Linked DNA regions of Saccharopolyspora erythraea. Each later gene encodes a partner of the first gene's protein in a complex. Links are inferred from orthologs where the notes say so. Each region holds a gene or a part of one and is shown in the gene's direction. Other genes may lie near its edges.

Evidence for each region.
Region 2: HUO13_RS32010 (region 1) and sucB share a complex: the UniProt entries of both Bacillus subtilis proteins name them as parts of the 2-oxoglutarate dehydrogenase (OGDH) complex. The link is inferred for Saccharopolyspora erythraea from one-to-one orthologs.

Annotation. Positions count from the first base shown.
Region 1 is NZ_CP054839.1:7,162,539-7,167,076, forward strand. What follows is about bases 280-4,513. They hold HUO13_RS32010 (multifunctional oxoglutarate decarboxylase/oxoglutarate dehydrogenase thiamine pyrophosphate-binding subunit/dihydrolipoyllysine-residue succinyltransferase subunit), read left to right. Parts: upstream 280-635; coding sequence 636-4,313; downstream 4,314-4,513. Other genes in these bases: HUO13_RS32005 (ABC transporter ATP-binding protein), read left to right, coding at 280-313. Also shown: more of HUO13_RS32005, read left to right, coding at 1-279. UniProt on the Bacillus subtilis protein: E1 component of the 2-oxoglutarate dehydrogenase (OGDH) complex which catalyzes the decarboxylation of 2-oxoglutarate, the first step in the conversion of 2-oxoglutarate to succinyl-CoA and CO(2).
Region 2 is NZ_CP054839.1:2,285,030-2,288,254, reverse strand. What follows is about bases 261-3,181. They hold sucB (2-oxoglutarate dehydrogenase, E2 component, dihydrolipoamide succinyltransferase), read left to right. Parts: upstream 261-772; coding sequence 773-2,590; downstream 2,591-3,181. Other genes in these bases: HUO13_RS10555 (TIGR01777 family oxidoreductase), read left to right, coding at 2,705-3,181; lpdA (dihydrolipoyl dehydrogenase), read left to right, coding at 261-702. Outside these bases: more of lpdA, read left to right, coding at 1-260; more of HUO13_RS10555, read left to right, coding at 3,182-3,225. UniProt on the Bacillus subtilis protein: E2 component of the 2-oxoglutarate dehydrogenase (OGDH) complex which catalyzes the second step in the conversion of 2-oxoglutarate to succinyl-CoA and CO(2).

The DNA of each region.
Region 1 (4,538 bases):
CCGCGCCGAACTGGTCTCCCCCGACCTGCTGCTGCTCGACGAGGCCACCGCCGCCCTGGACCCGGCGACCGAGTCGATGGTGGTGACCGCCAGCGACCAGCTGGCGGCCAAGCGGACCACGTTCGTCGTGGCGCACCGGCTGGCCACCGCGGCCCGCGCCGACCGGATCCTGGTGGTCGACGGCGGCCGCATCACCGAGGAGGGCACCCACGAGGAGCTGCTGGCGCTCGGCGGCCGCTACCGGCGGCTGTGGAGCGACACCGACACCGAACACGCAGGCGCGGCTCCGGAGAGTCACCAACCGTCCGGATAACGGGACGAATCGGTCCGGGATCCAGGAACAACCGGCCGAGGAGAAACGTCATACTGGAGCAGGACGACAACTCGTATGGAGTAGTGCCAGGCAGCGGCAGCCGGGCGGCAGGCCCGGGGCGGCGCATCGTACGCGAGGGCAGTGATCGTGCTCAGGAGCCGGGCGGGCGTGTTCGACGCCACGAGGCGTTTCCTTAACGATTCTGTGACCATCTTCGCTAGCAGAACGACCGCACTGTGTGCCAACCACGCGAAACGGACCGCTAGCCTGGTACCCGAGTGTGTGTAAATCACGAGCAGATGGATCGAGGCGAACGCCAGCCGTGTCCAGCAGCAGCCCTGCGTCACAGTTCGGCCCCAATGAGTGGTTGATCGAGGAAATGTACGAGCAGTTCCTGCACGATCCCACCTCCGTAGACTCGGCGTGGCACGAATTCTTCGCCGACTACAAGCCGGGCCAGGCCACTGAAACCACCGCAGCCGCGACCGGTTCTGCAGCGGCCCCGAAGGCGACGGCCACCGCGGCACGCGTGGTCGAGACCAACGGGCAGACCCCGCCCCCGTCCGCCACCGCACCGAGCAAGCCCAAGCCCGCCGAGCCCAAGCCCTCCCCGCAGGAGGCCGCCAAGGCCGCTCCCGTCAAGGAGGCCCCCGCGGGCGAGCAGGCCAAGCCGCTGCGCGGCGCCGCGGCCGCGATCGCCAAGAACATGGAGCAGTCGCTCACCGTGCCGACCGCGACCAGCGTGCGCGCGGTGCCGGCCAAGCTGCTCTTCGACAACCGCATCGTCGTCAACAACCACCTCAAGCGGAACAAGGGCGGGAAGGTCTCCTTCACGCACCTGATCGGCTACGCGCTGATCAGGGCGCTCAGAAGCCACCCCGACATGAACCGCCACTACGGCGAGGACGCCAAGGGCAAGCCCGCCGTGGTCACCCCCGAGCACGTCAACCTCGGCCTGGCGATCGACATGCCGGCCAAGGACGGCTCGCGCAGCCTGGTGGTCGCCTCCATCAAGGGCTGCGAGGAGATGACCTTCCAGCAGTTCTGGCAGGCCTACGAGGACATCATCCGCAAGGCCCGCAACAGCGCGCTGACCGCCGACGACTTCTCCGGCACGACCATCTCGCTGACCAACCCCGGCCCCAGCGGCACCAACCACTCGGTGCCGAGGCTGACCAAGGGCCAGAGCGCGATCATCGGCGTCGGCGCCATGGACTACCCCGCCGAGTTCCAGGGCGCCAGCGAGCAGGCGCTGGTCGACATGGGGATCAGCAAGATCGTGACGCTGACCTCCACCTACGACCACCGCGTCATCCAGGGCGCGGAGTCCGGTGACTTCCTGCGCACCGTGCACCAGCTGCTGCTCGGCGAGAACGGGTTCTACGACGACATCTTCACGTCGCTGCGGATCCCCTACGAGCCGGTCCGCTGGACCCGCGACATCCCCGAGGGCGCGGTCGACAAGACCGCCCGGGTGCTGGAGCTGATCGACGCCTACCGCACCCGCGGCCACCTGATGGCCGACATCGACCCGCTGAACTACCGCCAGCGCCGCCACGAGGACCTCGACGTCCTCTCCCACAGCCTGACCCTGTGGGACCTGGACCGGACCTTCGCCGTCGGCGGCTTCGCCGGCAAGGAGCGGATGAAGCTGCGCGACGTGCTCGGCGTGCTGCGCGACTCGTACTGCCGCACCGTCGGCGTCGAGTACATGCACATCCTCGAGCCCGACGAGCGCGAGTGGCTGCAGGGCCGGGTCGAGAAGCCGCACACCAAGCCGGACTCGACCGAGCAGAAGTACATCCTGTCCAAGCTCAACGCCGCCGAGGCGTTCGAGACCTTCCTGCAGACCAAGTACGTCGGCCAGAAGCGCTTCTCGCTGGAGGGCGCCGAGACCGTCGTGCCGCTGCTGGACGCGGTGCTCGACACCGCCGCGGCCTCCGAGCTGGACGAGGTCGTCATCGGCATGCCGCACCGCGGCCGCCTCAACGTGCTGGCCAACATCGTCGGCAAGCCGATCTCGCAGATCTTCCGCGAGTTCGAGGGCAACCTCGACCCGGGCCAGGCGCACGGCTCCGGCGACGTGAAGTACCACCTCGGCGCCGAGGGCAAGTACTTCCGGATGTTCGGCGACGGCGAGACCAAGGTGTCGCTGACCTCCAACCCCTCGCACCTGGAGGCCGTGGACCCGGTGCTGGAGGGCATCGTCCGCGCCAAGCAGGACATCCTGGACAAGGGCCAGGAGGGCTTCACGGTGCTGCCGGTGCTGCTGCACGGCGACGCCGCGTTCGCCGGTCAGGGCGTGGTCGCCGAGACGCTGAACCTGTCGCTGCTGCGCGGCTACCGCACCGGCGGCACGGTCCACGTGATCGTCAACAACCAGGTCGGCTACACCACCGCCCCGGAGCACTCGCGCTCGAGCAAGTACTCCACCGACGTGGCGAAGATGATCGGCGCGCCGGTCTTCCACGTCAACGGTGACGACCCCGAGGCCTGCGTCTGGGTCGCCAAGCTGGCCGTGGAGTACCGCCAGGCGTTCGGCAAGGACGTGGTGATCGACATGGTCTGCTACCGCCGCCGGGGCCACAACGAGGGCGACGACCCGTCCATGACGCAGCCGTCGATGTACGACGCGATCGACAAGATGCGCAGCGTCCGCAAGACCTACACCGAGGCCCTCATCGGCCGCGGCGACATCACGGTCGACGAGGCGGAGAAGGCGCTCAAGGACTACGCCAGCCAGCTGGAGCACGTGTTCAACGAGGTCCGCGAGCTGGAGAAGCACCCGCCGGAGCCCAGCCCGTCGGTGGAGTCCGAGCAGGTGGTCCCGCAGGGACTGGCCACCGCGATCCCGGTCGGCACGCTCAAGCGGATCGCCGACGCGCAGGTCAACATGCCCGAGGGCTTCACCCCGCACTCGCGGGTCAAGCCGGTGCTGGAGCGCCGCGCGAAGATGGCCACCGAGGGCGGCATCGACTGGGCGTTCGGCGAGCTGCTCGCGCTCGGCTCGCTGGCCATGGAGGGCCGCCCGGTCCGCCTGACCGGCCAGGACAGCCGCCGCGGCACGTTCGGCCAGCGGCACTCGGTGCTCATCGACCGCAAGACCGGGGCCGAGCACACGCCGCTGCAGAACCTGAGCGAGGACCAGGCGAAGTTCCTGGTCTACGACTCGGCGCTGTCGGAGTTCGCGGCGATGGGCTTCGAGTACGGCTACTCGGTGGCCAACCCCGACGCCCTGGTGCTGTGGGAGGCGCAGTTCGGCGACTTCTTCAATGGCGCGCAGTCGATCATCGACGAGTTCATCTCGTCCGGTGAGGCCAAGTGGGGCCAGCGCTCCGACGTCGTGCTGCTGCTGCCGCACGGCCACGAGGGCCAGGGCCCGGACCACAGCTCGGCCCGCATCGAGCGGTGGCTGCAGCTGTGCGCCGAGGGGTCGATGACCGTGGCGATGCCGTCGACGCCCGCGAACTACTTCCACCTGCTGCGCCGCCACGCGCTGGACGGCATCCACCGGCCGCTGGTCGTCTTCACCCCGAAGTCGATGCTGCGGCTCAAGGCGGCCACCAGCCCGGTCGAGGACTTCACCGAGGGCAAGTTCACCTCGGTGATCGACGACCCGACGCAGCCGGACCCGGCCTCGGTGCGCCGCGTGGTGCTGTGCACCGGCAAGCTCTACTACGAGCTGGCCGCCGAGAAGGCCAAGCAGGGCCACGACGACACCGCGGTGGTCCGGCTGGAGCAGCTCTACCCGCTGCCGCACCGCAAGCTCGGCAGGCTGCTGGAGCGCTATTCCAACGCCACCGACGTCCGGTGGGTGCAGGAGGAGCCGGCGAACCAGGGTGCCTGGCCGTTCCTGGGCCTGGCGCTGCCGGAGCTGTTCCCGGAGCGCCTGGCGGGCCTGCGCCGCGTGTCGCGGCGGCCGATGGCCGCCCCGGCGACCGGTATGGCCAAGGTGCACGAGGTCGAGCAGGCCGAGGTCGTGCAGGGCGCCTTCGCCTGATCGCTGACCGCTGCTGGAAGGGCCGCCGGTTCCCACGGGGACCGGCGGCCCTTCCGCTTGCGCGGCGGTTTCGCCGTGGCGCGGCTCGCGGTCGCGGGCACGACAACCCGTCCGTTATCGGATGGGGGACGTCGTCGTGATCAGGAAGCGGCACGGTGGTCATTCGAGGCGGCCGCGAGGCCGGCTCGCCAGTTCCTCCCGGCCCATCGCGGCGCGAGCGCGTCG
Region 2 (3,225 bases), 4.9 Mb from region 1 along the record:
ATCAAGTTCAAGACCGGCGTCAAGTTCACCGGCGCCCAGCAGAGCGCCGAGGGGGTCTCGGTCAGCCTGGAGAACGGCGACCAGTACGACGCCGACCTGCTGCTGGTGGCCGTCGGCCGCGGCCCCAACACCGCCGCGCTGGGCTTCGAGGAGGCCGGGGTGACCATGGAGCGCGGCTTCGTGCGCACCGACGAGCGCCTGCGCACCAGCGTCGACGGCGTCTACGCGGTCGGCGACATCGTGCCCGGCCTGCAGCTGGCGCACCGCGGCTTCCAGCAGGGCATCTTCGTGGCCGAGGAGATCGCGGGGCTCGACCCGCAGGCGATCGACGAGTCGGGCATCCCCCGGGTCACCTACAGCCACCCCGAGGTCGCCTCGGTCGGCCTGACCGAGGCCGCGGCCAAGGAGCAGTACGGATCGGTCGAGACCTTCAACTACGACCTGGCAGGCAACGGCAAGAGCCAGATCCTCAAGACCTCCGGTGCGGTGAAGCTGGTCCGGGTCACCGACGGCCCGGTGGTGGGACTGCACATGGTCGGCGACCGCGTCGGTGAGCTCATCGGCGAGGCCCAGCTCATCTACAACTGGGAGGCCCTGCCCGAGGACGTCGCACCGCTGGTGCACGCCCACCCGACTCAGACCGAAGCGCTCGGCGAGGCCCACCTCGCCCTGGCCGGCAAGCCGCTGCACGTGCACGGCTGACGTCTGAAATCCCGGCCGACCAGACGAGTCAGCCAAGCACCCCGCCACACTACGAGGAGACAGCGAACAGATGGCCTTCTCCGTCCAGATGCCGGCACTCGGCGAGAGCGTCACCGAGGGAACGATCACCAGGTGGCTCAAGCAGGAGGGCGACACCGTCGAGGTCGACGAACCCCTGCTGGAGGTCTCCACCGACAAGGTCGACACCGAGATCCCGTCCCCGGCCGCCGGCGTGCTGCAGCGCATCGTCGCCCAGGAGGACGACACCATCGAGATCGGCGGCGAGCTCGCCGTGATCGGTGAGTCGGGCGAGTCCGGCGGTGGCGAGCCCGCCCCCGCGGAGCAGCCCCAGCAGGCCGAGCCGCAGCAGCCCGAGCCGCAGCAGGCCGAGCCGCAGCAGGCCGAGGCCGCGCAGCCGGAGCCCGAGCAGCAGCAGTCCGCCCCGGCCCAGCAGGAGGCCCCGGCGCAGTCCGGTTCGGCCCAGGGCACCGAGGTGCCGATGCCCGCGCTGGGCGAGAGCGTCACCGAGGGAACGATCACCAGGTGGCTCAAGCAGGTCGGCGACACCGTCGAGGTCGACGAACCCCTCCTGGAGGTCTCCACCGACAAGGTCGACACCGAGATCCCGTCCCCGGTGGCCGGGACCCTGCTGGAGATCTCCGCCGGTGAGGACGACACCGTCGAGGTCGGCGCCAAGCTGGCCGTGGTCGGTGAGCAGGGCGCCGCTCCGGCGGCCTCCGCCCCGTCCGCGCCGCCGGAGGAGCAGACCGCCCCGCAGCAGGCCGCGCCGCAGCCGTCGGCCCCGGCCGAGCAGGAGGCGCCCGCCCAGCAGCAGGCACCGGCCCCGGCCGCGCCGCAGCCCGTGCAGGAGCAGCCCCAGCAGGCCGCACCGGCACAGCCCGCCCAGACGTCGGCTCCGGCCGAGGCCCCCTCGGGCGCCACGCCGTACGTGACGCCGCTGGTGCGCAAGCTGGCCAACGAGCACGGCATCGACCTGTCCAAGATCAAGGGCAGCGGTGTCGGCGGCCGGATCCGCAAGCAGGACGTGCAGGCGGCCGTCGACGCCTCCAAGGCCGAGCAGGAGGCGCCCGCGGCGGCCCCGTCGGCTCCGTCCCGGCCCAGCGCCGCGGGCCAGGCCGTGGAGCCCTCGGAAGAGGCGAAGGCGCTGCGCGGCACCACGCAGAAGATGACGCGGCTGCGCCAGCTGCTGGCCCGCCGGATGGTCGAGTCGCTGCAGACCGCCGCGCAGCTCACCACCGTGGTCGAGGTCGACGTCAGCAAGATCGCCCGCCTGCGGGAGCGCGCCAAGCAGAACTTCGAGGCGGCCGAAGGCGTCAAGCTCTCCTTCCTGCCCTTCTTCGCCAAGGCCGCGGCCGAGGCGCTGAAGCTGCACCCGAAGCTCAACGCTTCGGTGGACGAGGAGAACAAGGAGGTCACCTACCACGCCGCCGAGCACCTGGCGATCGCGGTCGACACCGAGCGCGGCCTGGTCTCGCCGGTGATCCACGACGCGGGTGACCTCAACCTCGGCGGGCTGGCCCGCAAGATCGCCGACCTGGCGGCGCGCACCCGCAACAACAAGATCAAGCCGGACGAGCTCAGCGGCGGCACGTTCACGCTGACCAACACCGGCAGCCGGGGTGCGCTGTTCGACACGCCGATCCTGAACCCGCCGCAGGTGGGCATGCTGGGCACCGGCACCGTGGTGAAGCGGCCGGTCGTGGTCACCGACGAGAACGGCGGCGACACGATCGCGATCCGCTCGATGGTGTACCTAGCGCTGTCCTACGACCACCGCCTGGTCGACGGCGCGGACGCGGCCCGGTTCCTGGCCACCCTCAAGCAGCGGCTCGAGGACGGCGCCTTCGAGGCCGACCTGGGCCTCTGACACGGCCGACGGCAGCGGGGCCGCCCACCGATCCGGTGGGCGGCCCCGCTTCCTTTGCGGTGGCAGGTGGGCTCCAGCGTCGCGCCGCGGAAGGCGGTGCGAGACGATCAGCGCATGCGCGTGGTTATCGCCGGCTCGTCCGGGTTGATCGGCACCAGCCTGGTCCCCGCTCTCCGGCAGGCTAGGCACGAGGTGGTGCGGCTGGTGCGCCGCAGGCCGGAGGCACCCGACGAACGCGGGTGGGACCCGCCGGCGGGCCGGCTCGACGAGGACGCCCTGGAGGGCGCCGACGCGGTGGTCAACCTCTGCGGCGCGGGCATCGGGGACCGCCGGTGGACCCCGGAGCGCAAGCGCGTGCTGCTGGACTCCCGGCTCCGCCCGACCTCCGTGCTGGCCGAGGCGGTCGCCCAGCACGGGGTCGCGACGATGGTCAACGCCTCGGCGGTGGGTTTCTACGGCGACACCGGGCAGCGCCCGGTGACCGAGTCCGCGCCGCCCGGTGACGGATTCCTCGCCGACCTGGTCCGCCAGTGGGAGGCCGCGACCGCACCCGCCTCCGACGCGGGCGCGCGGGTCGTGCTGGCCCGCACCGGTCCGGTGCTCTCCCCCGCGGGCGGGCTGCTCGGCAGGCTCCG